Beijerinckia sp. 28-YEA-48: one gene and its partner. The protein of the gene in region 1 interacts with the protein of each later gene in a pairwise test. Links are inferred from orthologs where the notes say so. Each region holds a gene or a part of one and is shown in the gene's direction. Other genes may lie near its edges. The genes, in order: BLW50_RS20945 and dnaE.

The links.
Region 2: the proteins of BLW50_RS20945 (region 1) and dnaE interact in binary tests that used the Escherichia coli proteins (3 or more experiments, as listed by UniProt). The link is inferred for Beijerinckia sp. 28-YEA-48 from one-to-one orthologs.

The regions. Positions count from the first base shown.
Region 1 is NZ_FNSI01000001.1:4,463,233-4,477,838, reverse strand. The notes cover bases 8,713-11,692. They hold BLW50_RS20945 (aminotransferase), read left to right. Parts: upstream 8,713-9,609; coding sequence 9,610-10,776; downstream 10,777-11,692. Other genes in these bases: BLW50_RS20940 (polyamine ABC transporter substrate-binding protein), read left to right, coding at 10,781-11,692; cobU (bifunctional adenosylcobinamide kinase/adenosylcobinamide-phosphate guanylyltransferase), read right to left, coding at 8,994-9,533; BLW50_RS20955 (LysR family transcriptional regulator), read right to left, coding at 8,713-8,906. In the rest of the region: BLW50_RS21000 (ActR/PrrA/RegA family redox response regulator transcription factor), read left to right, coding at 1-466; BLW50_RS20995 (MmcB family DNA repair protein), read right to left, coding at 473-949; BLW50_RS20990 (ABC transporter ATP-binding protein), read right to left, coding at 971-1,756; BLW50_RS20985 (FecCD family ABC transporter permease), read right to left, coding at 1,753-2,802; BLW50_RS20980 (TonB-dependent receptor plug domain-containing protein), read right to left, coding at 2,901-4,787; BLW50_RS20975 (ABC transporter substrate-binding protein), read left to right, coding at 5,139-6,020; BLW50_RS20970 (cupin domain-containing protein), read left to right, coding at 6,266-6,769; BLW50_RS20965 (tripartite tricarboxylate transporter substrate-binding protein), read right to left, coding at 6,822-7,850; more of BLW50_RS20955, read right to left, coding at 8,253-8,712; more of BLW50_RS20940, read left to right, coding at 11,693-11,866; chromosomal replication initiator protein DnaA, read right to left, coding at 12,085-13,599; rpsT (30S ribosomal protein S20), read right to left, coding at 14,379-14,606. UniProt on the Escherichia coli protein: Shows aminotransferase activity with methionine and histidine as substrates, and to a lesser extent also with phenylalanine.
Region 2 is NZ_FNSI01000001.1:2,275,049-2,290,672, reverse strand. The notes cover bases 5,025-9,022. They hold dnaE (DNA polymerase III subunit alpha), read left to right. Parts: upstream 5,025-5,348; coding sequence 5,349-8,822; downstream 8,823-9,022. Other genes in these bases: BLW50_RS10785 (protein-L-isoaspartate O-methyltransferase family protein), read right to left, coding at 8,845-9,022. In the rest of the region: tRNA guanosine(34) transglycosylase Tgt, read left to right, coding at 1-735; BLW50_RS10810 (hypothetical protein), read left to right, coding at 790-996; proS (proline--tRNA ligase), read left to right, coding at 1,610-2,944; BLW50_RS10800 (lipoprotein-releasing ABC transporter permease subunit), read left to right, coding at 2,941-4,260; BLW50_RS10795 (ABC transporter ATP-binding protein), read left to right, coding at 4,265-4,951; more of BLW50_RS10785, read right to left, coding at 9,023-9,675; BLW50_RS10780 (amidohydrolase family protein), read right to left, coding at 9,759-11,225; BLW50_RS10775 (Bug family tripartite tricarboxylate transporter substrate binding protein), read right to left, coding at 11,343-12,317; BLW50_RS10770 (pilus assembly protein TadG-related protein), read left to right, coding at 12,744-14,474; BLW50_RS10765 (30S ribosomal protein S2), read left to right, coding at 14,691-15,624. UniProt on the Escherichia coli protein: DNA polymerase III is a complex, multichain enzyme responsible for most of the replicative synthesis in bacteria. This DNA polymerase also exhibits 3' to 5' exonuclease activity. The alpha chain is the DNA polymerase catalytic subunit.

The DNA.
Region 1 (14,606 bases):
GGCCATGGAAGCGCGCGGATTTGACGTCGCGGTCGCCGAGACCGTTGCCGAAGGCATCGAGGCGATCAAGCTGCGTGCGCCCGCTTTCGCCATCATCGATCTCAGACTGACCGATGGCAGCGGCCTCGACGTGATTTCGCTGCTTAAGGAACGCCGTCCGGAAGCGCGTGGCATCATCCTGACCGGCTACGGCAATATCGCCACGGCAGTGACAGCTGTGAAGCTCGGCGCTTTCGACTATCTCGCCAAGCCCGCCGATGCCGACGAGATCTACAACGCGCTGATGGCCATCACCCACGACAAGGCTCAGCTGCCCGAGAATCCGATGTCGGCTGACCGGGTGCGATGGGAACATATTCAGCGCATCTACGAATTGTGCGGCCGCAACGTATCGGAGACAGCGCGTCGCTTGAGCATGCACCGCCGCACCCTGCAGCGCATTCTGGCGAAGCGCGCGCCGCGCTAACGCTGCCTACCCACTGATGGGATCGCGCGTCGGATCGTAGAGTAAATGCAGGCGGCTGGCCGCCTGCAGGCCGAAGGCGATCAGCATGGCCTTGCGCCGCGCCGCATTGAGCACATGTTCCGACGGTGGCCGAATGATCTCGGCGCCGAATTTGTCGGCGACGATCAATCCGCACTCTTCCGGAAAAATCTCCAAGGGCACTTCCGCGTGGGTGGCGAAGGAGAAATGGTCGCAATAGTCGCGATACTCGTGCCATTTCTTGTCGGTGCGAAAATCGGCGATGCTCGATTTCACTTCGACGATATGAAAGCGGCCATCGCCGCGCAGCGCGATCACATCGGCGCGCCGGCCGTTGTTGAGCGGCATTTCGACGAGCGATTCCAACCGATGGGCGCGCATCAAGCGCTGTACGCCGCGCATCACCATGGCCGCATGGGCCGATTGGCGTTTGTCTTCGGGCGGAACGGGAGAATCGGGATTCATCACGAGGGCAGACCTGATTATTCAGGCGCGATCTAAATCCCGATGCGGACGCATGGCAAGAATAGGTCCATCCGGCGTTTGCGCACGCGCCATCGACACACCGAAAATCTCGCCGAGCACGTCGGTCTTGATCAGTCGCCGCGGTGGCCCGTCGGCGGCAAGGCGACCGTCCTTGAAGGCGAGAATTCGGGTCGCGTAACGGACGGCGAAATCGACATCGTGGATGACCGCGATCACCAGACTGCCGGCTTGCGCGCGCTTTTGCAGCAGATCCATCACGCGCAGCTGATGGGCCGGATCGAGCGAATTCAACGGCTCGTCGAGCAACACGATCGGCTGCGGCCCGACAAGGGCGCGAGCCAGAAGCGCCCGCATGCGCTCGCCGCCGGAAATCCGCTCGACGCCGCGCTCAGCCAGTTCGAGCAGATCGAGGTCCTGCAATTGCTGCTCGATGGCCGGATCGTTGCCATCCGCCCGCGCGTCGAACGGCATCAGTCCTAAAGCGACGATGTCGCGCACCGGCACCGGCCAGATTGGTTGGCGCATGTCCTGAGGCAGATAGGAGATGGCGCGGGCGCGTTGCGGTAGAGATAGACTGGCGAGCGCCGTGCCGTTGAGGGTGATCGATCCCGATATCGCCATTTGGCCGGCGAGCGCGCGCAGGAAGGTCGTCTTGCCCGAGCCGTTTGGGCCGATCAAGGCGACGAACTGGCCGGCCTCCAGGGACAGCGACAGGTCGTCGATGATCTTGCGGCCGGCGAGCGCGACGCCGAGGTGGTCGACGATGATATAGCTGCTGCCACTCATGCGCGGTCGTCCAGCCGGTAGGGACGGGCGATGACGAGATAGAGAAAGCAAGGGGCGCCGATGACGGCCATCAGCGCGCCAACCCGGATCTCGCTCGTCGCTGGAATGAGTTTCACCATGATGTCGGCCGACGTGGTGAGGATGGCGCCGACCAGCGCCGACGGCAGCAGGATCGCTTGCGCATCCGAGCGCACGAACGGCCGCACAATATGTGGCGCGAGCAGGCCGACGAAGCCGATCGCGCCGGCGACCGCCGTGCCGGCGCCGACACCTAGCGCAATGCCGGCGCTGGTGATCAGCGACACGCGCCAGACATCGAAGCCGAGCGAGGTCGCCGTCTCTTCGCCCAAGGTCAGCGCTTTATAGGCGGGTCCGCACCAGAACAATGCCGCTGCGCCAACGATGATGAAGGGCAGCGACAAAGCCACGTGCCACATCGAGCGATCGGTGAACGAGCCCATCAGCCAGAACACGATTTCCGTCACCGCATAGGGATTGGAGGAGAGCGACAGGATCAGCGAGATGGCGGCGGCCGCCAGGCTGCCGATCATCAGGCCGATCAGCAGCAGCGAGATCACCCCACCGACGCGGCGCACGACCAGCAAGGTCGCCAGCATGGCGAGCATGGCGCCGAGTATGGCGGCGAGCGGCAGCGCCAGCGAGAAGGCATCCGCCAACCCGGAATAGATCATCAGCACCGCGCCGAGCGCCGCCGCCTGTGGCGTGCCCAGCACAGCCGGCTCAGCCAGAGGATTGCGGCTCAGTCCCTGCACCGCCGCGCCGGCGAGGCCCAGCATGCCGCCGATGGAAATCGAGAGAATGACGCGCGGCAGCCGGATCTCGCGCAGAATGATCGCAGCGGTTTCACTTTCGCCGGTCAGGCCGAGAACAAGTTCGTGCAGCGAAAGATGCGCCGGTCCGAGCATCAGGGACAGAACAGCAACGACGATCAGCGCGGCAAACAGCACAATGAGAAAGGCTCCGGAGGCGGCCGAAGCCGTCCGGAGCCTGACTGTTTTAGACGGTGCTGCGTAGCGTTTCAGCATTTGATGACCTCATCAAATGTCATGGAGACGCGTCAAAATAAGAGATTTTGGGCAAAATCGCGTTTCTGTTGAAACGCGATTTGCTGTGGTGGTCGATTCTACCATGTCACCTTCAAGCCGGCGTAGATGGCGCGGCCGGTCACGCCATAATCCCGGATCTCCTGATAACGCGCGTTGGTCACGTTCTCGAGCCGGGCGAAGGCGGTCACATTATCATTGAACTTGTAGCTGGCGCGAATATCGCCCCGGCCATATTGCGGCAAGGTCACACGCCCATAGGGGAAGTCGTTGCTGATGTCGGTCCGGGCCGAGGCGACGTAGACGCGGCCTTCCACCTCCAGGTTCGGGATGCCGGTGTAGATGACCGAAAGGCTGCCCTGCTGGCGCGGCCGGCGCAACAGGCCGATCTGCTTGTCTTCGTCGACGGCGGTCATGCCGGTGAAGGTGACGCGCGCGCGCCAGGTGTCGGGAACGATGACCGCATCGATCGAGGCTTCGACGCCGCGAATGCGGGCGTGGCCGACATTGTAATATTGGCCGATGAAGAAATTGGCCGCCGGATTGAAGTCGATCAGGTTACGATACCAGCTGTCGAACAGGGTGGCCGAGGCTTTCACCCGGCCATCGAACAAGGTCTGGTCGATGCCGGCCTCATAAGAGAAGTTCTGTTCCGGCCGCAGGCTCGGCAGACCGTAAATGCTGAAACGTTGATAGAGCGAGGCGGCATGGGCGCCGGTACCGGCGCTGACGCGCAGCCGCGTGCCGGTCTCGTCGAAGCGATAGGCAGCGGTGGCGCGCCAGGTCGGGAACACGGTTCTGTTGTCGATGGCGTCGATGCGCCCACCAAGTGTCAGGTCGAGGCGGTCGAACAGAGTGATGCTGTGCTGTGCGAACACCGAATTGGTGATCTGCGTGCCCCAGAAGGGCATGGAGATCGTATAAGGCGCCTGCAGCCAATCCTCGCGCGAGGACGCGGTTTCGCGTTCCGACTTGGCGCCGAAGATGAACTGGCCGTATGTGCCGAGATTGGCCGTGCCTTGATATTCGACACCGACGCGGCGCGAGCGGAAGGTCGTGTCGCAGTTATAGCTGTTGAAGAACGTGTCGAAGCACGACTGCTCCAGCCGGTTGAACCGCTCGATGAGGCTCGAGTAGACGGTCAGTGAATTCTTCAACAGGCCGCCGAACGGATCGAAATTGGCGCGCACGAAGGCAGTGGTGACGAATTGTCGACCTTTGTTGAAGCGTGTGTCTTTGTCGGCCGGCATGAAGGCGCCGGGATTGTCGAAGCGCGCGACATCGGCGAAGCGCGTCAAGCCGACATCGACGGAGAAACTGTCGGACGGCGTGAATGTCACCCGCGCCGAGCCGGCAAATTTGTCGGTCTTGTCGTTTTCCAGCGGTTGCGTCAGCGTGCTGGTGATGCGGCCGATGCGATAGCCGTAGCGCGAGAAGCCATCGGAGTGAAAGCCGGTCAGCGAGAAGGCATAGGAGACCGTGTCGGTCGCACCAGAGAGCGTGCCCGTCGTTGAAATCGTGCCGTAAGTGCCGGCTTCCACCTGCACGCTGCGGCGCGGCTTGCGCTCGCCCTTGCGGGTGATGACATTGATGACGCCGCCCATGGCGTCGGAACCATAAAGCGCCGATTGCGGGCCGCGCACGATCTCGATGCGGTCGATATCGATGGCCGACAGCGCGCCGAAATCGAGCGAGCCGTCGGTGCTCGAAGCATCGCCGATGCGAATGCCGTCGATCAGCACCAGCGTCTGGCCGGGGGTGGAGCCGCGCAGCGAGACATTCGACAAGGAGCCGGGGCCGCCGGTTTCGGTGATGTTGAGGCCCGGCGTGCCGCGCAACACGTCGGCGAGGCTCTTGGTGCCGTAGTTCTGAATCTCTTCGGCTGGAATGACAGTGACGCTGGCGCCCAGCCGCTCGATCGGCAGTAGTGTGCGGTTGGCGGTGATGACCAGCGTTGGCAGCGGCACATACCCTGGCGGGACATTTTGCGCGCTAGCTGAGTTTGACAGAACCGGCGCGGATAAACAAAAAACGCCAGCCAGAATGGCGGCGTTACCAGGGGAACGATGCATCACTATAGCCTCCTGCCATCCCACCGACGGCTTGAGAGAAAACGAAGATGTTGGCCGGTCTCCTGGCTCGCGGATCGTCGCTGCTTTCGCGTCTTCCCGGGGTGATCACCCAGTGACATGGTGCGAAGTCAGCTCATCGCTTACAGTTGCGGGGGCAGCTGCGGCATCGGTTTCCCTCACCGCATTCCCGTTTCACCCCATCGCTGGGGCACCAACAATTATGACCGTACAGAGGCGATTCTGCGAATGCAAGGTGGCAAGGCCGGCTCCGGCCGTAACTCTGGCAGGTGTGGCATGAAGGCCATGGCGCTCGTCGCCATGCTCGTCATGGCTGATGAGGCGCAGGCGCAACAACCGTCGCAACAACCCTCGATTGTATCGGCGAATCTTTGCGCCGATCAGCTTGTGCTGAGCCTGGCCGATCGCGATCAGATCGTCTCGCTCAGTCCCTTTGCCGCCGACAAGGAGATTTCTTTTCTCGCGGCGCAGGCCGCTGGTCTGCCGCGCAACACCGGCGCGGCCGAGGAACTGATTCGCCTCTCGGCCGATCTCGTCGTTCTGGGCCGTTATGACAATCGCCTCACCCGGGATTTCCTCGCCGCCAAGGCGCGGCCGTTCGCTGTCGTTGATTCTTGGGTCAGTCTCGACGAGACCCGGCGCGAGATCACTGCGCTGGCGGCACGCTTTGGCCACCCCGACCGGGGCGCGGCTTTGGTGGCGGCCATTGATGAAAGCACGGGCGCCCTCGCCGCCTTGGCTGGGGAAGTGCCGCAGCGCAGTTTCCTCATCTTGCACCGGCGCGGCTATGTTCTGCATGCTGGCCTAGCCGGCGATCTCGCCGTTAAGGCGGGCCTGCGCAATGCCGCCGGCGACGTCGGCCTCATGGCGAGCGGCTTCGTCGATCTTGAGCGGGTTGTTGCGGCCCGGCCCGATTATCTCATGGTGGCCGAGGCGCACGACCGTCCGGAGGACCAGGGCGAGGCCCTGCTCGAACACCCGGCCTTGCGTCGGCTTTATCCGCCTGAGCGCCGCCTGGTCGTGCCCGATCTGCTCACCATCTGCCCGGGCCCGGCCATTCCCGCCCTGGCGGCCCGTTTGGCGCAGGAGATCAAAGCCAAGGTGCGGTGAATGCCGTCCCAGACGCGTTGAACACCGCTAGGGAGCGGGCCGGCACAAGCGCGCTTCAGCCTCAACCAACAGAGGTTCCAACTCAGTCAACAGTCATGTCACCGATTGCTGCATAGCGGAAACAGGTGTTTCAGCTAGACTGCTCATGGATCGCTGGTTGGCGCAGAAAACAAAAGTCCAGCGTTTGCGACGTCGCCTGTCGCCAATGGACCGCGCCGGCTGGTCACGCAAATTGGGAGAGAAAAATGGCCCCTGAGAGCATCACCGCGCCAGCCCCGGCAGATGAGCAAGCCCGTGTAGATGAGCTGGAAGCAAAGCACCTGGACGCCGAAAAGCGATATGGCAATTTCCGATATGAGAAGCCGGAAGGGGTCAGCACGGGGAAAGGGTTCGTCGCGCTGCACCGGACGGATCTGTTCAAGGCCGTCGTGCAAATTGTCAAAAAGGGCGGTGGCGAAAACAATCTTCACTATCACAGCCGGGTCGATACGTTTTGGATGGTGCTCAAGGGACGTGTCCGCTTCTACGGACCCAATGATGTGCTGATTGGCGAGTTCGGTCCCAACGAAGGCACGGTGACGCCGCGTTTTTCGCGATATTGGTTTGAAAGCGCCGGCGAGGAAGAGCTCGAACTTCTTCAAGTGGCCGCCTATGCGCCACACGCAAGGGACGGTGGGCGCACGGACGTTTCCGCGCAACGCTTCGTGCCGGGAACGGGAGAATTCTATTCCGCTGCGGAGAAAAAATAGAACGGAAAAATAGCGTTCGGGAGAAGGCGGGATTACGCCCGCCTTCTCATGTTCAATAATATCGCTCCAATGCGATCTTCCGCACCTGTTCCATGTGCGGCGCGTCCAACATGGTGAGGGATTTTTCGACCAGCTTGACGGTCTCCTCGGCGTTGGCGAAGGCGGGCACCAATTGTTGTTCCTTCAGCCGCTCCACCACCAAAGGATCATTCAACGCATTTTCCAGGGCCTTGCGCAACAGCGACAACAGTGCGGGCCTCGTTCCCGGCGTCGTGATCATGACGCGTCCCAAATCGGCGATATTGGCGCGCCATTCCAAAATTAACTTCTTATCATCGGACAGCGGGCTCACTTCCGCGATCGTCGGAATGTCAGGAAACATTTTTGATCGCGACAAGCCGACCGTCGCCAGAACCTTATATTGCTTTGCCCGCACGAAAAGGGCGGCGGAGTCGTGGGAAGCCACGCGGCCATCGACTTCTCCATTCGCCAGGGCGAAATTGACGCCCGAGGAGCCGCCATAACCAAGGACGATCTTGGCCGGCATATCCGTCACGTAGGCCATAACCGCCGTCGCATCGCTATTGCTGTCTGAATTGTTGACCGAGCCCCAAAGAACTTTGCGATTTGAGGCGACGAGGTCAGCGAGGGAATTGAAGCTGGATGTGGGAGAAACGGCGATGACTTTCTTTTCATCGGCGACGCGACCTATCCATTCCATCTTGCGAGGGTCGTAGCGGACGCCCGGCATCTTATAAAGGAAGGATGTCATCATGCCTTCGCCGCTGAGCAGCACGATGGTGCTGCCATCTTTTGGCGCGTTGACGACGCGATCGATCGCGGCCAGTCCGAGCAGTTCGTAGGTCGGCAGGAGCGTGGCGTTCAGGTATTTTTCCATCGGCGGGATGAGCGTCCGCATGTAAGTATCGAAGGCGCCGCCCGGGCCGCCTGTTGATACGAAACGGATTTGACGGCCGGCGTAATCCTTCTGCTCTTGAGACAAGGCGGAAGTCGCCGAAGAAGCGGCCAAGCCAAAGGTCAGCAGGCCTGCCAGAACGCTGGTTTGACCGACGCGGATCATATCAATCCTCCCTGATGTCTTTCGCCCAGATTAGCGTCTTTAAAAACGCGTTTGGCATGGCTTTTGGAAACAGTGTTGTTCCCTTTTGAGCCATTCAGCGAACGATAAGCGCGCTGCGGATGCCGCGCTGCGAAAGGACAATCAATGGGGAGCCTGGCAGCTAAACTTCCAGTCGCTCAGATCCAAACCACGATGCAAGATGATCCATGAACAACCGCACCCGATGGGACAGCTGGTTGCCGGCGTATATTCCATAGAGAGGGAGCGGGCCGACAGGGAATTCGTCCAGGATTGTGATCAACCTGCCCTGCTTGATATCCGAGGCAACGCTATATCTCGGCACGACGCCGATACCGAGATCCCGCAAAATACACTCGCGCAAGAACATTGAGCTGCTGGCGATCAGACTGCCCGAAACCTTGACCTCCAAGGGCCCATCCGCTGACTGGAAAACCCATCCCGCATTGTTGGTATGAATGGTGTGCCGCAAACAGTTATGGGCGAGCAGATCTTGGGGTGTTCTCGGCAATCCGTGCTGCTCAAGATAGCGCGGCGTCGCGCAGACCTGGAGATTGAACGCCGCCAATTGCGACAGACCAGAGTTGAATCACTCAGGTCGCCAAAGCGCAGAGCCAAATCAATGCCGGATTGGACCAGGTCAATTTTGCGATCAAACGGCAGAACCGTCATCTCAACGTCTGGATATTTTTTCGAAAAAGAGACGATGGCGTCGGGAAGCGCGAAAACCATGAAAGATTTTGGCGCCAACAGTCGGATGTGACCGCGCGGCTCACCATGATTGGCGGCCAACTCAAAATCGGCTTCGTCGAGATCATTGAGAAGTTTGGCACAACGTTCATAGTAGATGCGGCCAACTTCCGTCGGACTCACATGCCGCGTTGTTCTGTTGATCAGGCGAACGCCGAGCGCCGTTTCCAACGCGCTGATTTCACGACTGAGATAGGAGCGGGAGATGTTGAGCTGGCTTGAGGCGGCGGTAAAATTACGCGCTTTCACAACCTGGACAAAAAGCCGTAGCGCCCTCAGCCGATCCATTGGATATTTCGTCTCCTCATACAGCAGCTCGGTCCGGCAGCTTGGCGGCTAGGGTGCCATCCAAGACAGTACCAAACAAGGGACCTCTCACCCCTGCGGCTTGATCTGGAGCGGTAGCCCAGCCACCACCAGCACCACCTTGGCGCAAGTCGCCGCCATCATCTGGTTGAGACGCCCCTGGGCATCCCGGAAGGCACGGCCAAGCTCGGTGTCGGGCACGATGCCGAAGCCCACTTCATTACTGACCAACACCAGCGGATATGGGCAGGCGGCGACCGCAGCGGTCAATTGCTGGCTCTTGGCTTCCACGTCGTGTCCGGCCAGCATCACATTGGCGAGCCAGAGCGTCAGACAGTCGACGACAACCAGATGGGTGGCCGCGGCGGCTGAAGTGATCGCCTCGGGCAGGGCGAGCGGGGCTTCGATGGTGGTCCAGTCCGCCGCGCGCTCGGCCCGGTGATGGGCGATGCGGCGCTCCATCTCGGCGTCACCGGCCGTGGCCGTGACGATGATCCGCTTCCGCAAGCCGCTCGCATCGGCCAATTGCTGCGCGAAACGGCTTTTGCCGGAGCGGGCGCCACCGAGCACTAGGGTCGCCTGGGTCGCCAGGGTCGATTGTGCAGCCATCCGCTCCGTTTCCTTTTCTGTTCAGGTGCCTATGCTAGGAACCCACCACATCGTCCAGGACTGTTTTAGAAGCGCAATGAATCCCACACTCGCCGACCTGCCGACCACCATTTTCGACGTCATGTCCGGGCTCGCCCGTGATCTCAATGCGATCAATCTCGGCCAGGGTTTTCCCGACGACCCCGGCCCCGAGGACGTCCGCCGCGCCGCGGCGGATGCCGTCCTTAACGGCTGGAACCAATATCCGCCAATGATGGGCCTGCCGGAGCTGCGCCAGGCCATAGCGGCCCATTACAGCCGTTTCCAGGGCCTGGATCTCGATCCAACCACGGAGGTCATGGTGACGTCGGGCGCCACCGAGGCTTTGGCTGGCGCCCTGATGGCTGTGATCGAGCCGGGTGATGAAGTCGTGCTGTTCCAGCCGATGTATGACGCCTACCTGCCGCTCGTGCAGCGCGCCGGCGGCGTCGCGAAATTCGTCAACCTGCAGCCGCCGTCCTGGACCATGGCGCGCGCCGATCTGGAGCGCGTCTTTGGCCCGAAAACCAAGGCCGTGGTCTTCAACAACCCGCACAATCCCTGCGGCGTTGTCTATGAGCGCGCGCAGCTCGAACTGCTGGCGGAGTTCTGCGTCCGCTACAACGCCATCGCCATCTGCGACGAGGTCTGGGAACATCTGGTTTTTGACGGTCGCCAACACATCCCGATGATGAGCCTGCCTGGCATGCGCGAGCGCACCGTCAAGATCGGCTCGGCCGGCAAGATCTTTTCGCTCACCGGCTGGAAAGTCGGTCTCGTGGCGGCCGCACCTGCGGTGATGAAGGGCCTGTCCAAGGCGCATCAGTTCATCACCTTCACCACGGCGCCGAGCTTGCAGGTTGGCGTGGCGCACGGGCTGATGAAGGACGAAGCCTATTTCGCCACCATGCGCCAGACCTTCCAGGCGAGCCGCGATCGCTTCACCGCCGGCCTCAAGGATGTCGGCTTTAAGGTGATCCCGAGCCAGGGCACCTATTTCGTGACCATCGATATCAGTGAACTCGCCATTTCCGACGACGTCGCCTTCGCGCAGAAGCTTGTGCGTGAATTTGGCGTGGCGACGATACCGGTGTCCGCTTTCTATGCGGAAAACGTCTATCGCAACGCCGTGCGCTTCTGCTTCGCCAAAAAAGATGAAACGCAGGACCGCGCCCTTGAACGCCTGCGCCAGGCCGCCCCCGCCTTTGGACTATCGGGAAACTAAGAAAATGCGGAAACTCCTTACGTCTTTCGTCGCGCTGCTGGCGCTTGCCACACCGGCCTTGGCTCAGACCAAAGTGGTGAATGTCTTCAATTGGTCCGACTATGTCGACCAGAAGCTGCTCGACGCGTTCACCAAGGAGACCGGCATCAAGGTCGTCTACGACACCTATGATTCCAACGAGACCTTGGAAACGCGGCTATTGGCGGGCAAGAGCGGCTATGACGTGGTGGTGCCCTCGGGTACCTTCCTGCAACGGCAGATCAAGGCCGGCATCTATCAGAAGCTCGATCGGTCGAAACTGCCAAACAGTTCGGAAATCTGGCCGGAGATCGCCACGCGCCTCTCGGCCTATGATCCCGGCAACGAATATTCCGTCAACTATATGTGGTTTACCACCGGCATCGCGTTTAACGTGGAGAAGATCAAGGCGCGCCTCGGCGACCGCCCTATCGATTCCTGGGACATGATCTTCAAGCCCGAGAACATCAAGAAGGTCGCTGACTGCGGCGTCTATATGCTTGATAGCCCCGAGGACATTCTGTCGATCGCGTTGCGTTATCTTGGCCTCAACCCGGAAACGCGCAACCAGAACGAAATCAAACGGGCTGCCGACCTCGTGATGCAGGTCAAGCCCTATATCCGTAAATTCCACTCATCCGAATATATCAATGCCCTCGCCAACGGCGACATCTGCATGGCGGTCGCCTGGGCTGGCGATAGCTTTCAGGCGCGCAACCGGGCGCGTGAGGCGGGCAACGGTGTCGTCATCGACTATGTGATCCCGAAGGAGGGCACGCTGATGTCGATGGACAATCTCGCCATCCCCAAAGATGCCGAGCATGTCGACGAAGCCTATGCCTTCATCAATTTCCTGCTGCGGCCAGATGTAGCGGCGCGCAACAGCACCGTCACCAATTTCGCCAGCGGCATCTTGAAAGCCAAGGCTCTGCTGGCGCCGGAGATCGCCGACAACAAGTCGATCTATCCGGACGAGGCGACCATGCGCCGCCTCTTCACCGTGGCGCCTTACGAGCAGACGTTGCAGCGATTCGTGACGCGCGAATGGACTCGGATTAAGACGTCGCGGTGATTTTCAAGGAACGATAGCAGGACGCCCCGGGTGTCATACCGGACACGCTAAGCGTGATCCGGTATCCAGTGGCAAAGTACGTGCTGCTGTTCGTTTGGCTATGCCTGCAAAAAGGTAGCAGCCGTCTCAGGCTCTACCCCTTGCCCCTGGTTCCCGGATCATTCGCTGCGCAGATGTCCGGGATGACATCAAGGTCATGACCAGAAGGCTTTTGACCACTAATCAGTCAGCATGCGCTTCAACAGTTCGAGCTCTTCCGACAGCGGATTGTCGCTCTTCGACAGGGCTTCGATCTTGCGCACCGCATGCAGCACTGTGGTGTGATCGCGGCCACCGAATCGGCGGCCGATCTCCGGCAGCGAGCGCAGGGTCAGGACCTTGGCCAGATACATGGCGATCTGGCGCGGCCGCACCACGGTGGCCGTGCGGCGTGACGACAGAATGTCGGACTTCGACACGTTGTAGTGATTGGCGACGAGCTTCTGGATGTCTTCGATCCGCACGCGCTTGGGCTCGCTGGTGCGCACCAGGTCGCGAATAGCACTTTCGGCCATCTCCACCGTCAGCGGCGCACCGGCCAAGGTCGAATGGGCGATGAGCCGGTTGATGGCGCCGTCGAGATCGCGGCCATTGGTCTGAATGGCGTTGGCGACATATTTGAAGACGCTTTCCGGCACGTTGAAGCTCGGATGCGCGGTCTTGGCTGTTGCGACAAGCGATTCGACCATCTTGAGGCGCAGGTTCTCGTCGAACGGACGCATCTGCACGCACAGGCCACCGGCCAGGCGCGAGCGGGTGCGCTCGTCGATCGTCTCCAGGTCTGACGGCGGCCGATCGGCGGCGATCACCACTTGGCGGCGCGCATCGATCAGCGCGTTCAGCGTGTGGCAGAACTCCTGCGGAATCGATTTGCCGCGCAGGAACTGCACGTCGTCGATGACCAGCGTATCGATGCCGCGCAGCTTCTCTTTAAACTGGATCGCCGTCTGCGTGCGCAGCGCCGCGACGAAGCTGTACATGAAGCGCTCGGCGGTCAGGTAAATGACCTTCTGTCCATTGGCGCTGGCCGAATGGGCGATCGCCTGCAGTAGATGGGTCTTGCCGAGGCCGACCGAGGAATAAATGTAGAGCGGATTGAACTGCGTCGGTTCGTCGCGCGAACTGCGCGAGACCTTCTGCGCGGCCGCATGGGCGAGCTGATTGGGCATGCCGACGATAAAGGAATCGAAGGTGAGGTGCTTGTCGAGCGGCGCGCCGGCGAAGGCGTCGTTGACTTCGACTTCCGCAGGCGCGGTATCGATGCGCCGTACCGTCGGCGCGACAGCGCCGCTGCTGCGCACAGGCGATACGTCGTTGTGCGAATCTCCAACGAGTCCAATCGCGTTCTGCGGCTGGCCGACAAGAACCGGGCGTCGCGCGCTTGAGCGCACGTCGACGAGGACATGGGTCATGCCGGGGAATTCGGCGCTCACCGCGAACGTCAGGCGCTCAAGATAGTGCGACTGAATCCAGCTTTTGAGAAATTTGGTCGGCACCGTGCAAAACAGCGTCGTGTCGTTCATGCGCTCGAATTCGAGGCGCGCGAACCAGGAATTATAAATGTCCTTGCCGACTTCGCTGCGCAGACGCTGGCAGACGCGTTCCCAGGCAACACTCGTTTCGCCACGCGGCGGTGTTTCGCCGGCTTGACGAAGCGCGTGGTGATCTGAGGCGGGTTGCGAGTTGAGTGTCATGGCGATGTCCAAAGAATATCCGTCTTGCGCCTGGCATAGCCAGACGGCAACGCACGGTGATGATGATTGGTTTCTGTGCTGAAATTGAGAAGCGATCAGCTACGAATGATGTTCGGCGTCAAGACCTAAACGCGAGCGAACTCGGCAAAGCTGAAAGCGCAGTACGTTCGAAACGATAAATGGTTAAATGAAAGTTCGCCGCCATGTCCCCGTCTCCGTTTGCAGTTGATCTGCATTTGTTTGGCCCCCGCTGCCGGCTTGTCCCGAGCCGGCAACAGTCATCACTTGCACGTTCCAACGACACGCGTCTGCCTCTTTAAACTCTTGCTGAAATGTTTTGTCCGCTACCGAGCGATGAACATTCTCGTGCAGCATGCCCGCGCCGTTGGATCAACTTATTCACTGCTGTGAACAACACGCAACATAAAGCCGAGGCGCGGGCTGAAATAAATATTCAAGCGTGTGCGGCTTTTAGATTGACGCGGATAAATGGCTGATTCCGCGCGACAAGAAATTTACGCATTTCCGTCGCAATTGACGCGCTGAGAACGTCGCACGAGATGTTGCTGCGGCAGAGTCACTCTCGCAACAGGCTCACACCGAGAACACAGAAATCTTGGGGCCCAAAACGCTGATTCTTTGAAAGATTATTTGCTCGATGAAATGCGCGTTGCAAATGCCGCGTGACGACGAAGTGACAATCACAAAACAAGAAGCCTGGATCTTTCGATCCAGGCTTCTCAATCCATTCTAATGATAGACGCGATCGCAGTCTGAAATCAGAGTGCCTTCACGCGAATAGCAAGACGCGAAACCTTACGCGACGCGGTGTTCTTGTGCAGGATGCCCTTCTGCGCTGCGCGCATGATGACAGGGGCTGCAGTGTCGAACGCCGTCTTGGCGGCAGTGGCATCACCGGAAGCGATGGCCTCTTCGAGCTTGCGAACATAGGTACGCATCGCGCTGCGGCGCGAGCGGTTGACCGCGGTACGATGCGCGATCTTTCT
Region 2 (15,624 bases), 2.2 Mb from region 1 along the record:
GAGATCCAGCATCTGCTTGGCTCCAACATCCAGATGCAGTTCGACGAATGCGTCAAACTGCCGGCGTCCGATGCGGAGACGGAGCGCGCCATGCGCCTGTCGCTGCGCTGGGCCGAGCGTTCCCGCAAGGCCTTTCGCGGTGGCGACGGCCATGCTGCCTTCGGCATCGTGCAGGGCGGGGCCAATAAACCGTTGCGCATCGAAAGCGCTCGGGCGCTGGCGGACATGGATTTCCATGGCCTGGCCATCGGCGGCTTGGCCGTCGGCGAGCCGCAGGATGTGATGTTGGACATGATCGAAACGGTCGAGCCGCATCTGCCGTCAGCCAAGCCGCGTTATCTGATGGGCGTTGGCACGCCAGACGATCTGATGAAGAGCGTGGCGCGCGGCGTCGACATGTTCGACTGCGTCATGCCGACCCGCGCTGGCCGCCACGGGCAGGCCTTCACCAGCTTCGGCAAGCTCAATCTGCGCAACGCGAAATATGCCACCGACCAGCGGCCTCTGGACGAGAACTCGCCCGCTTCGGCCGGTCGCGATTATACCCGCGCCTATCTGCACCATCTGGTGAAGTCAGAAGAGATTCTGGCCATGATGCTGCTGACCTGGAACAATCTGGCCTACTACCAGCAATTGATGGCGGGCATGCGCGAGGCCATCGCGACGGGCAATCTGGCCGATTATTGCGACGGTGTGCGCGAGGGATGGGCGCGGGGCACGGACGCCGAGGCTTAAAGCAAATTGCGTTTCGACCGAAACACGACGCGCTCGGTAGGCGAAGGGGCGGCAATGGACAAATTCAATATCGAAGTGTTTGCGAAAGGCGCTCAGCAGGAACTGCAGAGCCGTGAAGGCGCGTCAACGGCGGCGGCAGCCATCGAGAAGCTGGCCTCGATGCTGACAGAGGAACTGGAATACATCGTCAGAGATGACAAAGGCATTCGCTTGTCGATCATGGAATTGAAGAAGCTGGCGGCGCAGGAAAACGTCAGATAAGGCGCGGCTCACTAAAAGCAAAAGCCAAAAAACAAAAGCAAGGTTCGCTGGGGCCAGCCCGCGAGACCTTGCTGTTTAGTTCTTGCTGACCTGCCATGTCCATTTTGCGGCCTCGGTGGAGGTCGCAGCGCCTTTAGCGGCGCAGGCTAGCGGCAGGCTCCCTCCCGAGACTCGGTATTTGCGACTACCAAATTTGGGTAGCGGCCTCCTTTTGGATTGGCGTCGCGAAGCTAGCTAAAGTGCGACCACGTGTCACGTGAATTCAGTAGCAACCTATCGATTTTTTTGAGCCGATTATTGTTCCCAAAATTTGCGATAACCTGCTGATTATAATGGTATACAATGATTTTTCCAATTTCGCGGGCCGGACGCCCCACATTAAATCGGGATAATTTTCTCGGAATTCGCCAACATTCCGCCAGTGTCGGACCGTTCAGCTCGCCCACGTCGACAGTGATCCCCGAATTTGCCCAACGAACCGCCTGAACAAACGCTGCCACGCTTGTAATTTTTTCCGCAGTGCGATTGGTAACAGAGCCTGAACTGACTGCGGATTTCTCTACGATTCGTCCCTACCTTTCAGGTCCACGCAACGCCACAACTGGAATGCCGAATGCGTCTGTCCCGATATTTTCTGCCGATCCTGCGTGAAACACCCAAGGAAGCGGAAATCGTTTCGCATCGCTTGATGCTGCGCGCCGGCATGATCCGGCAGGAACAGGCCGGTATTTATGCCTGGCTGCCGATCGGTTTGCGGGTCCTCAACAAGATCCAGGACATCATCCGTGAAGAGCAGAACCGCGCCGGCGCCATCGAATTGCTGATGCCGACGATCCAGTCGGCGGAGCTGTGGCGCGAGTCCGGCCGCTATGACGACTACGGCAAGGAGATGCTGCGCATCAAGGATCGGCAGGAGCGCGAAATGCTCTTCGGGCCGACCAACGAGGAAATGATCACCGAGATCTTCCGCGCCTATGTCCGCTCCTACAAGGATCTGCCGCTCAATCTCTACCACATTCAGTGGAAGTTCCGCGACGAAGTGCGGCCGCGCTTTGGCGTGATGCGGTCGCGTGAATTCCTGATGAAGGACGCTTATTCCTTCGACATCGATGCGGAGAACGCCCGGCATTCCTACAACAGGATGTTCGTTGCTTATCTGCGCACCTTCGCGCGCATGGGCCTCACCGCCATCCCCATGGTGGCCGACACCGGCCCGATCGGTGGCGACCTCAGCCACGAATTCATCATCCTGGCCTCGACCGGCGAGAGCGAAGTGTTCTGCCACAAGGATTATCTGTCCTTCGAGCCGCCGCCGGCCAATATCGATTTCGACGACAAGGCTGGCATTCAGGGCGTCGTCGACAAGTGGCGCTCGCTCTATGCGGCGACGTCGGAAATGCATGACGCCGCCGCCTTCGACGCGCTTCCCGAAGCCGCGAAGGTCTCGGCGCGCGGCATTGAAGTCGGCCATATCTTCTATTTCGGCACCAAATATTCGCAGGCCATGCGCGCCGTGGTGAACGGTCCCGATGGCAAGGAAGTCGCCGTGCACGGCGGCTCCTATGGCATCGGCCCGTCGCGGCTCGCCGCCGCGATCATCGAGGCCAACCATGATGACGCCGGCATGATCTGGCCGGATGCCGTCGCGCCGTTCCATGTCGGCCTCGCCAATCTGAAGGTCGGCGACAAGGCGGTCGATGCCGCCTGTGCGGATCTCTACGAGCGGCTGACCAAGGCTGGTGTCGACACGCTCTATGATGACCGGGACGAGCGGCCGGGCGCGAAATTCGCCACCTTCGATCTGATCGGTCTGCCCTATCAGCTCATCGTCGGCCCCAAGGGCTTGGCCGAAGGCAAGGTCGAGATCAAGGAGCGGCGCAGTGGCGTCCGCGAGACCTTGTCGCCTGATGAGGCCTTCAACAAGCTCAGCGCGCGGTTCTCTGCATGAATGCACCCGTTGCAGCCCCGGCAAGCAATAGTCAGGCGCCCAACAAGCAGGCGCCGGCATCCGGCACGCGGCCTTTCTCCGCGTTCGAATGGATGCTGGCCATGCGCTATCTGCGCTCGCGCCGGGCCAACGGGTTCGTTTCGGTCATCGCCGGATTTTCCTTCCTCGGCATCACGCTGGGCGTCGCCACGCTCATCGTCGTCATGTCGGTGATGAACGGCTTCCATATCGAGCTGATGAGCAAGATCATTGGCATCAATGGCCATATCTTCATGCAGGGCGCCGACACGCCGCTCACCGACTATGATGAGGTGATCGGCCGGATCACGAAAGTGCCTGGCGTTAAAGTGGCGCTGCCGATGGTGGAAAGCGCCGCTGGTGTTTCTTCGCCCTATCAGCAGTCAGGCGCGTTGGTGCGTGGCATCCGCGAGAGGGACATCAAGCAATTGCCGGGCATTGCCGGCAATGTGAAGCTCGGCACATTGGACAATTTCGACACCTCGGAAGGCGTCGCCATCGGTCAGAAACTGGCTGAGAATCTGAGCGTGCGCGTCGGCGATAAGGTGTCCATTCTCACTGCCCGTGGCGCGCAGACACCCTTTGGCGTTGCCCCACGCATCAAATCCTATCCCGTCGTTGCGATTTTCCAGATCGGGGTGTCCGAGTTCGATGGCATTTTCGTCTATATGCCGTTTGCCGAGTCGCAGGAGTTCTTCAACCGCGAGGACGAGGCGACGGTGATCGAGGTCTTCGTCGATAATCCCGACGACATGGACAACATCCGCACCAAGCTCGATGCGGTCATCGGCCGGCCGATGATCATGACCGACTGGCGCCAGCGCAATCGCTCCTTCTTCGAGGCGTTGAAGGTCGAGCGCACCGTGATGTTCTTCATCCTCACGCTCATCGTCATCGTCGCGGCGCTCAACATTATCTCGGGCCTCACCATGCTGGTGAAGGACAAGGGCAGGGCGATCGCCATCCTGCGCACCATGGGCGCCACGCGCGGGGCCATTCTGAGGATATTCTTCATCACCGGCTCGGCCATCGGCATTGTCGGCACATTGGCCGGTTTCCTGCTTGGCCTTTTGGTGGCGCATAATCTCGAGTCGATCCGCACAGGACTGAACGCTGTGTTCAACCTCAACCTGTTCGACCCGACCTATTATTTCTTAAGCCGTCTGCCCTCGGTCGTCGTGCCGTCGGACGTGATCACCATCGTCACCTTGTCGCTCAGCCTGTCTTTGCTGGCGACGATCCTGCCGTCTTGGAGCGCTGCCAAGACGGACCCTGTTGAAGCGCTGCGCTACGAGTGATGCCGTGACCGTTGCGCCCGCCCTGCAATTACACAAGGTTGAACGCCGCTACGTCCAGGGGGAGGGAACCCTGGATATTCTGCGTGGCGCGGATCTGGGTCTCTGGCCCGGCCAGTCGGTGGCGCTGATCGCGCCGTCGGGCGCCGGCAAATCGACGCTGTTGCATCTGGCGGGTCTGCTCGAACATCCCGATGCCGGCGAGATCTATGTCGGTGGTCTGCCGACAGCCCATATGGGCGATGCCGAGCGCACGGCGTTGCGCCGGGTCGAGATTGGCTTCGTCTATCAGTTCCATCATCTGCTGCCGGAGTTCTCGGCGCTTGAGAACGTCATGCTGCCGCAGATGATCCGCGGTCTTGATCGGGCCGAAGCGCGCAGCCGCGCCACTGAGATTCTCACCTTCCTCGGTCTTGGTAAGCGTCTGGAGCATCGGCCAGGAACATTGTCGGGCGGTGAGCAGCAGCGCGTTGCCATCGCGCGCGCCGTCGCCAATACGCCGCGTATCCTGCTTGCCGACGAACCCACCGGCAATCTCGATCCGCGCACCGCCGATCTGGTGTTCGGTGCTCTCACCGAGATCGTTCGCGCGTCGGGTCTCGCGGCCCTGGTCGCCACCCACAATATGGAACTGGCGAGCCGCATGGACCGTCGCGTCACCTTGCGTGACGGGCTGCTCGTCGAGCTGGAATAGGCCTGTCTGGCCGCGCCTCGCAGCCGGTTTCAGCCAGCAGCCGGCTTAAGTATTGATTAACCATAAATTTCCCTGAAACAGTCCCGGCGTATTTCACGGGTTGCATTTACAAGAATGAGAACAAATAATGAACTTACAGTGATCGAAACGGGAAAAGGACATTGTCATGCGCACCTTTCTGAACGACACATTCGAGCTTGCAGCCCTCGGCGCCTTCGTCGCCTTGATCCTGCTTCTGACCCGCGCCGGGGCGCCGCTCGTGTGAGTGCAAACGCCGCTGTTGATGGCGGGAGGGACGTCCCCTTCCTGCTCGACGCGGCCGCGGGCTTCCTTGATCATGCGCGCGGTCTCCCAGAAGGGGGATGTGAGTCGCGAAATATCTGGATTGCCGTCGAATATGCAGCCTGAGAACATGCAGCGGATCGTCGATAAAGTGGGTTTTGTGCACCTGCACGTGCACACCTCTTTTTCCTTGCGCGAAGGCGCGCTGACGATCCCGAAATTGATCGATTTCGCCAAGGCCGATTCCATGCCGGCGCTGGCGATCACCGATACGAACAATCTGTTCGGGGCGCTCGAGTTTTCCGAGAAACTCTACAAGGAAGGCATCCAGCCGATCATCGGCTGTCATCTCACCGTCGATTTCGGCGATGGTCGCAACCTCGGGAGTCGTGCTGACGATCCCCGCGCAGGCCGTGGCGCCGTCGTCGTGCTCGCCCAGGATGCCGAGGGCTATGCCAATCTGATGCGCATCGTCTCGGCGGCTTGGATCGATCCCTCCGCTGGCGATCTGCCGCATGTGCAGATCGAAAAGCTCGCGGCCCAGGCCCAGGGCCTGATCGCGTTGAGTGGCGGCCCCACCGGCGCCATCGACAGTCTCATCGGCGATGGTCGTGCTGAACACGCCGGCCAGCGCTTGGCCGAACTGGAGCGGATTTTCGCCGGCCGGTTTTATGTTGAATTGCAGCGCCACGGCACACCGCTGGAGAAGCGGATCGAGCCGGTGCTGCTTGATTTCGCCTATCGGCGCTCGCTGCCGCTCATCGCGACCAACGAACCTTATTTCGCCGCGCTGTCTGATCACGAGGCCCATGACGCGTTGCTGTGCATCGCCGACGGCACGACCACAGGCCAGACGGGCCGGCGCCAACTCACCGCCGATCATCGCTTCAAAACGCGCGCCGAAATGCGCGGCGTGTTCGCGGATGTGCCCGAAGCGCTGGCTCATTCGGTCGAGATTGCGCTCCGCTGTAACTATCGGCCGACGACACGCGGGCCCATTCTGCCGCGCTTCACCACCGAGACCGGCGAACAGCGCGACGAGGTCGAGGAATTGCAACGCCAGGCGCGTGAAGGCTTGGCGCGCCGGCTCGCCGTGCACGGCATGGCCGATGGCTTTGGCGAGAGCGACTATCAGGAACGGCTCGAGTTCGAGCTCAGCGTCATCATCAAGATGAAGTTTCCCGGCTACTTCCTCATCGTGGCCGACTTCATCAAATGGGCGAAGGCGCAGGGTATTCCGGTCGGTCCCGGCCGTGGTTCGGGCGCAGGCTCCCTGGTCGCCTGGTCGCTGACCATCACCGATCTCGATCCGATGCGGTTCGGCCTGCTGTTCGAGCGCTTCCTCAATCCAGAACGCGTCTCGATGCCGGACTTCGACATCGACTTCTGCCAGTATCGCCGCGACGAGGTGATCCGCTATGTGCGCCAGCGCTATGGCGTCGATCGCGTGGCGCAGATCATTACCTTCGGCTCGTTCCTGGCGCGCGGCGTCATGCGCAACGTTGGCCGTGTGCTCGAAATGCCGCTGGGGCAAGTCGATAAACTGGCCAAACTGGTGCCGCAAAATCCGGCCGCGCCTGTCAGCCTGAAACAGGCGATCGAATCCGAGCCGCGCCTGCAGGAGGCGATGAAGGAGGACGAGCGTGTCGCCACCATGCTCGACATCGCCCGCAAGCTCGAAGGGCTTTATTCCAACGCCTCGACCCACGCCGCCGGTATCGTCATCGGCGACCGGCCGCTGGTCGAGCTGGTGCCGCTCTATCGCGATCCGAAGTCGGACATGCCCGCCACCCAGTTCAACATGAAATGGGTCGAGCCGGCGGGGCTCGTCAAATTCGACTTTCTCGGCCTGAAGACGCTGACGACCTTGGCGATCACCGTCGAGCTTTTGCGCCAGCGCGATGTCGAGATCGAGATCGACAAGCTGCCGCTCGACGACAAGAAAACCTACGAGATGCTGGGCCGGGGCGAGACGGTCGGCGTGTTCCAGGTGGAAAGCGCCGGCATGCGCAAGGCGTTGACGGAAATGCACGCCGACCGGCTGGAAGACATCATCGCGCTTGTCGCGCTGTATCGCCCAGGTCCGATGGCGAACATCCCGACCTATTGCGCCGTGAAGTTGGGCGAGCAGGAAGCGGACTATATCCATCCCAAGATCGAGCCGATCCTGAAGGAGACGTTCGGCGTCATCATCTATCAGGAACAGGTGATGCAGATCGCCCAGCTCCTGTCGGGCTATTCGCTCGGCGAAGCTGATATGCTGCGTCGCGCCATGGGTAAGAAGATCAAGGCCGAAATGGACGCGCAGCGCGATCGTTTCGTCCGCGGTGCGGTCGAGCGCGAGATTTCGAAGGTGAAGGCCAACGAGATTTTCGATCTCTTGGCCAAGTTCGCCGACTACGGCTTCAACAAGAGCCATGCCGCCGCCTATGCGCTGATCGCCTATCAGACAGGCTGGTTCAAGGCCAACCACCCGGTCGAGTTCCTGGCGGCGTCGATGACGCTCGATAAGGCCAACACCGACAAGCTGGCGGAATTCCGCAACGAGGCGCAGCGCCTCGGCATCAAGGTCGAGCCGCCTTCCATCAATGAATCGGAATCCGATTTCGCCGTGCGCCGCGATGCAAATGGCGAATTGCACATCCGCTACGCGCTCTCGGCCGTGAAGGGTGTCGGCGAGGGCCAGGCGCAGGCGATCGTGACCGCGCGCGGCGACAAGCCGTTCCGCGACTTCGGCGATTTCGCCAATCGCATCGATCCGCGCGCCATCAACCGCAAGGTTCTGGAAAACCTGGCCGCTGCCGGCGCCTTCGACGTGTTCGAAAAGGAGCGGGCGCGCGCCATCGCGGCGATCGACACCGTTCTAGCCCAGGCCAACCGCACCCAGGCCGAGGCGCTGGCCGGCCAGTCGGCGCTGTTTGGCGATAGCGCTGCGTCATTCATCGTGCCGAAGGCGCAGCCCTGGTCGCCGTCGGAGCGGCTGCGGCGCGAATTCGATGCCATCGGCTTCTTCCTGTCGGGCCATCCGCTCGACGATTACCAGCAGGTGCTGGGGCGCCTGCAAGTGCAGCGCTGGGTCGACTTCGCCCGCTCGGTGAAGCGTGGCGCCTCGGCCGGTCGCCTCGCCGCCACCGTTCTCGATCGCCAGGAGCGGCGCACCAAGTCCGGATCGAAAATGGGCATCGTCACCCTGTCCGATCCCTCAGGGCAATATGAGGCGATCCTGTTCCAGGAAGGGCTCAATCAATATCGCGACCTGCTGGAAAAAGGCTCGGTGGTGATGGTGGCCGTGCAAGCCTCGCTCGAAGGCGAGGATGTGCGCGCCCGCATCGCCACGGTCGAGGCGCTCGATCGGGCGGCCAGCAAGGTGCAGAAGGGCCTACGCATCTTCATGCGCGATGATTCACCGCTCGCCTCCGTGGCGCAGCGCCTCGGCACGAAGGGCGAGGGCGAAGTCTCCTTCGTGCTGATGCTGGAACGCGACCGCAGTGAGGTGGAAGTCAAATTGCCGGGCCGCTTTCACGTCTCGCCGCAGATCGCCGGGGCCATCAAGGCCATCCCCGGCATTGTCGCGGTCGAGCATATTTAGAAATATTCCTGCCGCACAGGCTTTAAATGTTGGCGCGGGTGGATAGCCACCAACCGTCGCCCGCGCACCAGCTTGTGTCACCAGGCATGCTTCCGCGTTGAAGCGAACGGACTTGATGTGCATTGCCCCGCACGAAGGCATGATGGAGTTGCTCGGCTTCCCAGTCCGTGCGGGCACCTTCACAGTCGATGAAGACGACGGGCCCGACCGCGAAGCGCGCGTCGAAAGTGTTGTCGGCGCGACGCGTTACGAGGAGCATCATGCCGTTGATCGGTCTGTCGGGCGTGAGGGGAAAGAGAAGCCGCCCGCCGACATCTAGCGCGTCGAGCCACGCATCCAACGGCCGCGTCGCGCCGGCGTTGACATAGATGACGTCGAATTTCGCGCTCAAGGGTTCTGTGCCCGATTGGGCATATATCGTGACATGAGGAAAGCCGGCCAGATTGATGGCCGCTCGGTTTGCAAGTTCAGGATCGATTTCAAAGGCCGCGACCGATCCCGTCGGTCCTGTGAGCTCGGCGAGGATGGCGGTATAGTACCCAGTTCCAGCGCCGATATGAGCAATACGTTCCCCAGCTACGACCTCCAGGGCCGCTAGGCAGCGACCATGCAGGCGTGGTTCACCGTTGTTTATGGTGCGATCGGCGCGCAGGGCCAGCACGGCATTGGTATAAAGGAAGCATAAGTCATCGGAAGGCGTCTTGACGTAACCCGTGCCAGTGGAAACGTACCATGGTCCAGGGCCGACGAAGCGTTCGCGCGGAACCTTTGCAAAGGCTTCGGTCAGACGGCCGTCGAGCCCTGCCGTGACAAGGCTGGCATAATATCTTCGCAAAGCGACGGTGCTGACCATACGGGAACTCCCATGATCGCCGGCTCCGTCGAGCAAAGCAAAAAAGCAGGCGGCTGTAAAACGCCTGCTGCTCACAAGGACTGCTAGCCGCCACAGCAGGCCGGTGGCGTCAGCCGCCCGCCGGCGCTTTTACGAATGCGCAGGGACGATTCCTTGGCCGCCCGCACGATGCGCGGCACGTCATAGGCGACAAGCTTGCCGCCGCGCTTGACGATCTTACCGTCGACGATGACCGTGTCGACATTGGCTGGCGTCGCCGACATCACGACGGTTGCCTCGATATTGGCTAAGGGCGCGGTGTTCACGTCATTGGTGTTGATCAGAATGATGTCGGCGCGCTTGCCCGGCGTCAGCGATCCCGTGACCTTGCCGAGGCCAAGCGCCTTGGCGCCGTTGATTGTGCCCATTTCGATGACTTCCTTGAAACCGAGGAAGCTGTCTTTCTCCGACTTCGTGCCGCGCCAGGGGATCGCCATGTTCCAAGTGAAACGCATGATCTCCAGCATGTTCGGCGGGGTGATCGAACTGGCGTCGCATGACAGCGAGATCGACAGGCCGGCCTTGCGCATGCGCATGAAGGCTTCACGGGCATCGCCGGCCAGGCCAAGACGATGTTCGGAATGGGTGGCGAAGCTGAGGGGAGAGCCGGCGCGCACCATGGCGGCATAATCCTCGTCCGAGCCCGGCAGATAGTGGCAGACGAGGAAGTTCGGTCCCAGATAGCCGCGCTTCTCATAGTCGACGGCATCGAAATTATTGGGCGGCGCCTGGCCCGCATGGACAGCGATCTTCAGCTTCCGTTGCATCGCGCGGCCGACGTCTTCGTGGAAGGTGGCTTCCGTCGCCTGGCCGATGGCGCGCAGATTGACGCCGAAATGCACCAGCCCGTCGAACGCGGTCCCGGAGGAGAAATAGTCTTTCTGGACACGGTCGATATCGGTGAAATCGAGCGGCTTGTCGCGCGCCAGCATGTCGATATGGCCATAGGCGTAGCGGGCGCGCAGCAACGAGTCCTTGTGGGCGCGCAGTTCAGCATCGGCATGGGCCGGGGAGCGCACGTTATGCGCCCAATTGTGCACGGTGGTGACGCCATTGTTGGCGAGTTCGGCCATCGCCAGCATGATGCTGTTGTAGAAATCATCGGGCGTATAGAGCGCTGATGTCGCGTTCTTCGCCGGGAAATATTCAAAGCCGCCGTCGGCGAGATAGTTGCGGCCGAGCGCGCTCCACATGTGATAGTGGGTGTCGATGAAGCCCGGCATGACGATCATGTCTTCGGCGTTGATCGTCTCGACGTCAGTGCCGCTCAAGTTCTCGCCGACCGCTTCGATCACGCCATTGCGCACGAGCACATCGGCGCGCGGCAGCACGCCGAGTTTGGGATCGACGGTGATGACGGCGCCGTTTTTGATCAGATAGGAACCGCGACTGACAGGAGCTGCCGGCGTCTGCGCGACAGCTTCCGCGATGAAGCCGCTGGGTAAAGCGCAGGCGCAACTGGCCAAGGATGTTGCGCCGAGGAGCTTGGAGAATGAGCGGCGATTGAGCATAGGGCGGTCTCCTTCCGGTGAGGGGCATTCGTGGCGGTTTAAAAGCAAATTTCTCGCCACATTCGCGACATCGGGCGACGCATATGACACCTAGAAATGCGGTGTAGGCGGCGAAACCTACAGCTGCGGAATCTTTCCAATCATCGCCGCCCGTTTCCACTTCTCGATCGTGACCAGCATGCGCTCGTGCAGAATCTGGCTCGTGCCGGGGTAGGGCATACCGCCGGCCTTCAGCAGAAAGGCGCGTGTTTCATCCCGCTTGAGGATGTCGTTCAGCAGGCCTTCGATTTTCGCCACATGGTCGGGCGGCGTGCCCGCCGGCATGAGCGCATAGAACTCGGCGATCCAATTGACGTTCTTCAACCCCTGTTCGCGCGAGGTCGGCACGTTGGGGAAGGTCGGAAAGCGCTCGTCGCCGAGCATGGCGACGGCGCGCACGCTGCCGCGGTTCAGGGCGCCGAGCGCGCCCGTAAGATCGAGGATCAGGAAATCGACATTGCCGGTTTCGACGTCGCGCAGGGCCTCCTGAGCAGCCTTATAAGGAACCGGGGTGCCGGTGGCTTGAATCTCGTCGAGATACATGCCGGTGATGGCGATCGACGATGTGGTCGGCGCGCCGTAAGTGGCCTTGCCCTGTTTCGATCGGATCAAGGTGGTCAGATCCGCCATGTTTTTCACTGGGCTGTCGCCTTTAACGACAATGGTGAAGGGCACGTTGACCAGGCTCGTCACCGGCGCGAAATCCTCGAACCGGTAAGGCATCTCCTTATAGAGCACGAAATTGCCGGTGACGGGCGCCGAGGGCGTGACGAACATGGTGTAGCCATCGGGCGGCGCCTTGGCCACGGCATTGCCGCCGATATTGCCGCCCGCACCGGGGCGGTTCTCGACGATCACCGGCTGGCCGACCAGCCGCGCCAGTTCTTCGGTGAAATAACGGGCGAGAATGTCGGCGCCGCTGCCGGCGGTGTAGGAGACGACGGCTTTGATCGGCCGTGTCGGATAGGTCTGCGCGTGAACAGGCGTGGTGGCGATCGAAGCCAATGCAATGATGACGGCCGCAGCCGCACGCCAGCGCGTGCTTCCTCCCATGGTGTCCCCCCAATTTGTGTTCGCGCCCATTTTTCGTTCATGCCGGGCGCGTTGACATCTTAAGGGATCGTGAAGCGCATGAAAATTTTTTCGGCGTTTTCTTGGTCTGTCCCCGGAAATTTCTGAGAAACCCGGAGGAATTCTCATTCATCGTTAAAATCCGCGAATCCTGTTTCGCGGATCGCTTTTCCGCTCCGAGATCGCGAAAATGGCGTCGAAATCGCTGTTTTCTGCCCGATCAACGGATGAAAATTGCATCGTACCCAGCTCATTTTCCGGCTGAACCCCCATCATTTCAACGATATGCGGTCTTTTCGTTCAAACTTGAGCGATGATCTTCATTTTCGCTTGATGGTTGACGAGCCATGACTTGATCCACCTGAAGGCCTGTTGAGCATTCGGGTCTCTGCTGGGGCACTACCCGTTATGAACCTGTCTCTCTTCGCTCGGCTGAAGCAGCATCTGGCTGGCAGCGCGCTTGGCTTTATGGCCGACCGTCGCGCTTCCGTTTCGATGATTTTCACCGTCAGTTCGACCTCCGCCTTGCTGCTCATCGCGGCTTCGCTCGACTATGGCCGCGCGATCACGTCGCGCACATCGCTACAGGCCTCCGTCGATGCCGTGGCCTTGAAGGCGATGCAGGACTATTCGAACGGGATGCGGAATCCGGTCTTGACCAGCACCGCAACCAACTATCTGGCGGCCCTGACGCATGATGCGACGGTGTCTCTCGATACCGGATATCCGGCGCTCAATGCGGCCGGCAACGCGATTTGCGTCAAGGCCAGTAAGTCCATGCCGACGACCTTGATGCGTATCGCCAATGTTGACTCGCTTGCCATCCACGCCTCGGCCTGCAGCACGGTCAATGGTGTCGGCACTGTTGAAGTCGCTCTTGTGCTTGATACGACGGGCTCGATGAGCAATTCGACAAGCGATGGCGTGAGCAAGCTTTCGGCCATGCAGTCCGCCGCCAATGCCTTCGTCGATTACATGTTCGATACGAGCCCACTCAAGGTCGGCATGAAAATGTCGGTGGTGCCATTCGCTGCGGCCGTCAATGTCGGGGCTAGCTATTCGGGCTCGGCATGGTTCGATCTGACCGGCGCGACCGATGAAACATTCCGCAGCCCGGCATTCGCACGCGATTCATCCGTCGCGACAAGCCGCTTCGGTCTGTTCACCAAGCTTAAGGCAACGCGTTCGGCGTGGGATTGGACCGGCTGCGTCGAAGCGCGCGCCTATCCCTATAGCGTCGCTGACGGCGCGCCGGCCTCGAGCACGCCTGACAGCTATTTCGTTCCGATGCTGGCGCCCGATGAGCCGGATCCGCAATATACCGGCCCGATCACGTCGACGTATTACGACTACCGCCAGGGCCGTTACGTCACCACAACGACGACAGGCACGATCAACAATTCCAACAGCTACGACAACAGCTATCTCAACGATAACGGGGGCAGCTGTACGACGAGCCCGAGCGGCGAGACGCTCACTGACGAAACGACCAAGGAATCGCGTCTCTGCAAATATAAAAGCGGGACGGTGACCTCGACCAGCAGGGGCCCGAACCGGTATTGCACCTCGGCGTCGCTGGTGCGGGTGCAGACGGCCAAGGCGAGCCTGAAGACCAAGATTTCGGGACTATCCGCCAGTGGTTCGACCAACATCCATCAGGGCTTCGTGTGGGGCTGGCATACGATTTCGCCGAACCTGCCGTTCGCCGATGGCAGCGCCTACGGCACCGCCAACAATATGAAGGTGATCGTCCTGATGACCGATGGTGAGAACACCTGGAGTTCGCTCGCCAATGCGGTCAATAAGTCGACCTATTCGGCTTACGGCTATTACAGCAACGCCAACACGCGTCTGCCGGCGGCGAACCAGAATATCAGTTCCGATAGCGTGGCTCGCACGGCGATGGATCAATTGACGCGCGAGGCCTGCGCCAATGCCCGGGCCCAGGGGATCACCATCTATACGGTCGGCTTCTCGGGCAAGTCGGATCCGATCGACGACGCGGGCAAGCAACTGCTGACCGACTGCGCCGGCGACAGCAAACGCGCCTTCTTCACCAATTCCTCGACCGGCCTGGTCAGCGCATTCCAGCAAATTTCGGCCGGCATCGGCAGCGGCAGCCTGCGCCTCATCAACTGAGGGGCGGGCAGGGGTATTCATTTACCCGAGGGCAGGAGCAGCCTGAAATCCTGTGAATTTCAGGCCAACCGTGCTTTCGACTTGCGTTTTTACCCTCGGTCAGGTAACAGCGCCCCATTCCACAGGCGGATTTATCGCGTTCCTGATCCAAGGGGCGCTCCGGTGGCCGGAATTCTGGCCCGCTGTCCGCTGAGGTTCAACCGGAGAAGTACAGTTATGTCATTGCCCGATTTTTCCATGCGTCAGCTGCTCGAAGCCGGCGCCCATTTCGGCCATCAATCGCACCGTTGGAACCCGAAGATGGGTCCCTACATTTTCGGCGCGCGCAACAACATCCACATCATCGATCTGGCCCAGACCGTGCCGATGCTGCACCAGGCGCTGAAGGCCGTGTCCGACACCGTCGCCAAGGGCGGCCGCGTTCTGCTCGTCGGCACCAAGCGTCAGGCCTCCGATGCCATCGCCGATGCGGCCAAGCGTTCGGCCCAGTATTATGTCAACTCCCGCTGGCTCGGCGGCATGCTGACCAACTGGAAGACCATCTCCGGCTCGATCCAGCGCTTGCGCAAGGTTGACGAAGAGCTGAATGCCGGCGCCGTTGGCTTGACCAAGAAAGAGCGTCTGATGCTGTCGCGCGAGCGCGAGAAGCTTGAGAAGGCTCTGGGCGGCATCAAGGACATGGGCGGCACGCCCGACCTGATCTTCGTCATCGACACCAACAAGGAACAGCTGGCGATCAAGGAAGCCAATCGCCTTGGCATTCCGGTGGCCGCCATCCTCGACACCAACTGCGATCCCGATGGCATCGCTTTCCCGGTGCCGGGCAATGACGACGCTGGCCGCGCTATCGCGCTCTATTGCGACCTGATCGCGCGCGCCGCCATCGACGGCATTTCGCGCAGCCAGGGTTCGTCGGGCGTTGACCTCGGCGCCATGGAAGCGCCGGTCGAGCACGCCATTCCGGCGGCGGTTGTCGAAGCCGATGACATTCCGGCCGAGACTTTCGAACTGCTGGCGGCGCCGCGCGGCGCTCCGGACGATCTGGCCAAGTTGCAGGGCGTTGGCCCGCAGCTGGTCAAGAAGCTCAATGACGGTGGCATTTTCCACTACTGGCAGATCGGCGCGATGACCGATGCCGATGTCGCCAAGG